One region of the Nocardia citri genome, then DNA from elsewhere that is predicted to be linked to it. Evidence: predicted binding sites of a transcription regulator. Region 1 holds the regulator's gene; the other holds the start of a gene.
What was found. The regulator HspR, encoded in region 1, represses chaperone genes until heat shock. The targets are predictions, from matches to a motif close to ANNTGAGTNNNNNNNACTCANNT.

Region 2: the regulator HspR is predicted to act here: its motif matches at 1,113-1,135, upstream of lon (endopeptidase La).

The regions. Positions count from the first base shown of each region.
Region 1 covers NZ_JBSUQM010000001.1:472,950-475,987, forward strand. The annotation lists gene grpE (nucleotide exchange factor GrpE) at 1-328, shown strand, start outside; gene dnaJ (molecular chaperone DnaJ) at 353-1,516, shown strand; gene ACW2Q0_RS02260 (heat shock protein transcriptional repressor HspR) at 1,516-1,920, shown strand; gene ACW2Q0_RS02265 (FAD-binding oxidoreductase) at 2,580-3,038, shown strand, end outside.
Region 2 covers NZ_JBSUQM010000001.1:229,575-232,612, reverse strand. The annotation lists gene lon (endopeptidase La) at 1-1,094, opposite strand, end outside; partial or broken gene ACW2Q0_RS01190 (wyosine base formation domain-containing protein) at 1,381-1,618, shown strand; gene ACW2Q0_RS01185 (hypothetical protein) at 1,978-2,691, shown strand; gene lhgO (L-2-hydroxyglutarate oxidase) at 2,711-3,038, shown strand, end outside.

The DNA.
Region 1 (3,038 bases):
TGTCCTCGACGATCTCGATCGTGCGCGGGCGCACGGCGATCTCGAATCGGGACCGCTCAAGTCGGTCGCGGACAAGCTCGCCGACGCGCTGCTCAAGCAGGGTCTGCAGGAATTCGGTACGGAGGGTGAGCCTTTCGACCCGACCCTGCACGAGGCCGTGCAGCATGAGGGCTCCGGACACGATCCGGTGATCGGCCTTGTCATGCGCAAGGGCTATCGGTTCGGCGATCGGGTACTTCGGCACGCGCTCGTCGGGGTAACCGATGGCGTGGCCGATCTGGTCGAAGAAGAGGCATCGGATGCTGATGCCAATGCGAACAACCAATAGGAACCCGAGAGGAGGAGATACCCGGTGAGCCAACGGGAGTGGATCGAAAAGGACTTCTACAAGGAGCTGGGTGTCTCCTCCAGTGCCTCGCAGGACGAGATCAAGAAGGCGTACCGCAAGCTCGCCCGTGACCTGCATCCGGATGCCAATCCCGGCGATACCAAGGCCGAGGAGCGGTTCAAATCCGTCAGTGAGGCGCATGCCGTGCTGTCGGATCCGGCCAAGCGCAAGGAATACGACGAGACCCGAAAGCTGTTCGCCGGTGGCGGATACGGGCGTGGTGGCTTCACTCCCGGTGCGGGTGGGGGCTTCTCGCAGGACTTCAATATCGGGGACATCTTCGGCCAGGCCAATGCCGGCGACGGTGGTCTCGGTGACCTGCTCGGCGGCCTGTTCAACCGGGGCGGCACGCGTACCGCGAGCCGCCCGCGCCGCGGCGCCGATGTGGAGACCGAGACGACCCTCGGCTTCCGCGAGGCCGCACAGGGCGTCACGGTTCCATTGCGGATGACGAGTCCGTCGCCGTGTACGACCTGTCACGGCAGCGGCGCCAAGCCGGGGACCAGTCCGCGAGTCTGCCCCGTCTGTAATGGCAACGGCGTGATCAGCCGCAACCAGGGCGCGTTCGGCTTCAGCGAGCCGTGCGACGAATGCCGTGGTACCGGTTCGATCATCGACGATCCGTGCGTCGACTGCCACGGCAGCGGCATCCAGAACCGGACCCGCACCATTACGGTGCGGATTCCTCCCGGTGTCAGCGATGGGCAGAAGATCCGGTTGGCCGGACAGGGCGAGGCCGGACTGCGTGGTGCGCCCTCGGGTGATCTCTACGTGACCGTGCACGTCAGCCAGGACAAGGTCTTCGGCCGCAACGGCGACGATCTGACCCTGGTACTGCCGGTCAGTTACAGTGAATTGGTTTTGGGCACAACGGTTTCCGTGCCCACCCTGGAAGGGCGCGTCGGCGTCAAGGTGCCCCCGGGTACCGCGGACGGTCGCATCCTGCGGGTGCGCGGCCGTGGCGTGCCCAAGCGTGGCCCCGGCGGCGGTGCGGGTGATCTGCTCGTCACCGTCAAGGTGGCCGTGCCGCAGAAGCTGGACGACAATGCCGCTGAAGCGCTCAAGCGCTATGCGGAGGCGGAGAAGACCAGCGGGTTCGATCCACGGGCGGGATGGGCAGGTGCGTGATGTCCGATAATCCGAAGCAGGCAGCTAGCGGGTCGTCGCGAGCGGAGTTCTTCATGATCTCCGTGGCGGCCCAATTGGCGGGTATGCACGCGCAGACACTGCGCACGTATGACCGCCTCGGACTGGTTACGCCGCAACGGACTTCGGGTGGCGGTCGACGTTATTCGGCACGGGACGTCGAACTGCTCCGCGAGGTGCAGCGGCTATCCCAGGACGAGGGCGTCAACCTGGCGGGCATCAAGCGCATCATCGAACTCACCAATCAGGTCGAGGAACTGCAACAGCGCGTCGCCGAGATGTCGGCCGAGCTGGACCGGCTGCGCGCGGGGTATCGCCCCGATCTCGCACCGCCGCAACGTAGTACCGCACTGGTGGTGTGGCAGCCGCGCAATAGGCGCCGATAAGCGCGGATAACACAAAGGCTCCGGGAATCGGTTTTCGACCGAACCCGGAGCATTTTGTCGTTTCGTGTCGATAAGCGAATGCGTAAGGTCGCAGCGCCGAATCGGGCGTTGGGCCGAATAACTGCTCGCAGTGCTCGAGAAAACTCTGGATCCGGGTTTCGTTACCCGGCAATCGGTTCGACTGCTCACGGGTGTCGTCATATGATCCAGCAGGGTTGCCGATGGTGTGCCGAGATGTGGAGTTTGCTGATGTCCTACGCGCAGCAAACAATGCGATGGATCGGGCTAACGATTCCTTCGGTCACCGGGTCGCCCGGTGTCCGCGGTTGCCCGAGGCGGATGGGCGATCTCGGATCGAGGGTTGCTATGTGATCGCTCCCGGAGTCGGAATCGGATGAATCCCGCAATCCGCGCCTTGCGAATTCGGTAGGTATGCGACGGATTTCGCCGCCGTTTTCGTTCTTTCGGTTTGTTTTCAAGGGCTTTCGTGGTTCGGGTCCTCGTTTCACAGGAATTACATCCATGATGTTTATGCGAGTGATTCCGAAGCTGGCAAACCTCGCTTACACTCGTTCGCATCGGCTGCTGTCGAGTGTCCCGCAGCACTTCACTCGCCGGCACGGGTTTGTGTTCGAGTGCAAAAAGGGGTTGTGACACAAATGGATTCGCGGACCGTCGCTTTGATCAGAACAACGTTCAAGGCGGTTGCTGCGGAGGAGGATGGTCCGGCCAAGCTAGCCCGTTCGTTCTATGCGATCTTGTTCACGGACTATCCCGCCGTCCGGGATTTCTTCCCCGCAGCCATGGACTCCCAGCGTGACCGATTGGTCAAGGCCATTTCCTATGCGCTGGATCGGCTGGAAGAGCCGAATAAGCTATTGCCATTCCTCGCCCAACTCGGGCGCGATCACCGCAAGTACGGGGTGCAGGCCGCGCATTACACCGCTGTGGCCACCTCGTTGAAGACCGCGATGCGGCTCTTCGCGGGCACCGAGATGTGGACCGATGAAGTCGATCGGGCCTGGGATGAGGGCCTGAAGATCATCGGCGACACCATGATCGGCGCGGCCGAACAGGAATCGACGCCGCCGGTCTGGTCCGGGGTCGTCGTCGAGTGC
Region 2 (3,038 bases), 240 kb from region 1:
GCCCGGGCCACCGACTCACCGAGCGAGGTCTTGCCGACTCCGGGCGGACCGACCAGCGCCAGCACCGCACCCGAACCACGTCCACCGACGACCTCGAGTCCGCGCGCGGCGCGACGGGAGCGCACAGCCAGATACTCGACCATGCGATCCTTGACCTCGTCGAGGCCGTGGTGATCGGCGTCCAGCACCGTGCGGGCGGCCGAGACATCGGTGCTGTCGGTGGTTTTCACCGTCCAGGGCAGGTCCAGAACCGTATCGAGCCAGGTCCGGATCCAGCCGGACTCCGGGCTCTGATCGCTCGCCCGCTCCAATCGACCGACCTCGCGCAGTGCCTCCGCGCGCACGTCATCGGGCAGATCGGCCTGCTCGACCCGACTGCGGTAGTCGTCGGCACCGTCGGGCTCGTCCTCGCCGAGTTCCTTACGAATGGCGTTGAGCTGCTGGCGCAGCAGGAATTCGCGCTGGCTCTTCTCCATGCCCGCGCGGACATCCTCGCTGATCTTCTCGGTGACCTCCGCCTCGGCGATATGCGCCTTGGTCCACCCGATCAGCTTGGTCAAACGCTGTGCGGTATCCGGGGTTTCGAGTAGTTCACGCTTCTCGTCGGCGGTCAGGTACGGGGCGTAGCCCGCGGTATCGGCGATCGCGGACGGATCGGTCAGCTGATTGACCGTGTCGATGATCTGCCAGGCCTCGCGGCGCTGCAGTACCGATACCACCAGCTTCTTGTATTCGGCGGCAAGCTCTGTGGTGCGACCGTCGACGGCGGGCGGCTGTACCGGTTCGGCCTCGACCCACAGCGCGGCGCCCGGCCCGGTGACCCCGTGACCGATCTTGGCGCGCCGTTCGGCCTTCAGTACCGCGGCGGGCGCGCCACCGCGCATCCGGCCCACCTGTTCGATGGTGGCGACGACGCCGTAGGAGGCGTAGCCCTCGGCCAATCGGGGTGCGAGCAACACCGCGTCGGTATTCGCGGCGCGCGCGGCGTCGATGGCGGCCTGCGCCGATTCGTCCAGTTCGATGGGCACGACCATGCCCGGCAGCACGATCGGATCGGTCAGGAACAGCACCGGCAGGTTCTGTGGTGTAGTCACGTGTTCGACCCTTCCAAAAGTTGAGCGATGTCCAGTCAACCCCGGGCATTCCACGTTTGTTCCATACCGCCGCCCCCGTTCGCTCAGAGCGATCGGCGCTCGCCGCGGCACAGGAGCTGTGTCTGCGCGCCCTCGTGACGGGCACCGCTCAGCTGACGATTTCCGCTGGTAAACGGCCCGATCGGGACAGCGGCTCGATCGCCGCGAATACAAGCACGCCTGCTTGCACTCTTTGAGCTCGCTGAAATTCTGAAGCATGATGGCGTACGCAGCCGTGCACCTGGACGTGCGCGGTAAGTGCGTCCCGACCGAAGAATTCCGGGTCGAACCCACGGCACAACATATGGCCCCGGGGTCCCGACGACGCCACCCAGCGGGTGACCGGTCCGGCGCTGGACTTCTGACTGCTGGTGACGCAGCGTCGGCATCGCGACGATCTCGCGCTGCGAACACTGGCTGCGGACGCCGCCGAATGGCTCACCATCGCACAGGCTTTCGCGGGACCGCCGGGCGGTCGGCGGGCCAGTTCACCTGACCCGCCGTACCCGAGCCGCCGCGTCCGACCGGAATGCGGGTGCGGGCGAGCGCCACACTTGGGTGCGCCGTTCGTGTCGGCCGGACGCCGTTGGCCGGGTGTCTCGATATGGCAGTCGAGAATGACGCTCGCCAGCTACGTCTATTTACCCGTCTGTCAGGTAGTAGAAACATCAACGACGCAATTCGACTCGAATTCGGTTTCGTTCCGTCCACCCTGGCTTTGCGATGCTGATCTCCCCCATGCGGTGTCACCTGCGGCCGCCACGGTAATCTGGACAATCGTACGGGTTTCAACGATGCGGGCCGTGCGGTGAGGGGATCAGGGGCGGACGGAAAGGAACGCATCGTGGCAGCACATCGGCCTGCCCAGATCTTTCGGCATGCCGCCATCGTGCTCGCCGGCGCCGCCAGCCTCAGCCTCACCGTCGCCGCCGGGTCCTACATCGTCGGTCAGATGGCCGATACCCGGCACGCCACCAATGACATCGCCACACCACCTCCGGTTCGCATCCCGGATATCGACACCGACTACGGGCCCGTGCTCTCCGATGCCAAATCGACCGGTGGCAGTCGCGACCTGCCCACACTATTCGGCCGCTTCCCCGCGGAACCCGGCGACGGCAGCGTGAAAATCTCTCAGGCGCATATCGCTTCGCCTGCCACCACCGGAATCGGCGCCAGTCTGCGCCTCGGCACCGCCTATATCGGCGCGCAGGTGGCACCCGGCCGCGCGAATTCCGTTGCCCTCACTGTGGATACCAATGCGCTGACAGTGGTGGCGGATTTCCTGTTCACCGAACCGATTCGCGAGCAACTCGGCATCCACGCCGATCCGGCCGGCGTCACCCAGTTGCGCACCGAGGTCGATACCCGCAACGGTGAGGTGACATTCACCTTCTCAGACCCGCCCCTCGGTGAACGCGGCCCGCGCCTGGACCGAAATCCCGCGCCGAGCACCGGCCACACTGCGAACGAGATGGATTCGGCCCCGGCTCAGGCAACAGTCGACGGAACCCCGAATCCGATCATGACGACGGCGAATCACACCATCGCGGTCTAGCCCGCCTACGCTGCGTGCCATGTTCGACTTCTGTGTCATCGGGGGCGGGATCGTCGGAGTCGCGACGGCGCATCGGATTCTGCGACGTCATCCGGGTTCGAGCCTGGTGCTCGTCGACAAGGCCGGCGCACTCGCGACCCATCAGACCGGGCACAACAGCGGCGTCATCCATTCCGGCATCTACTACCCGCCGGACAGTCTGAAGGCCCGCCTGTGTCGAAAGGGCGCAGCCTGGACGAAGGAATTCGCCGCCGCACAGGGCATTCCATTCGAGGTCTGCGGAAAACTGCTGGTGGCCACCGATGCCGGCGAGTACCAGCGGCTGCTCGCGCTGCACGAGCGCTCGG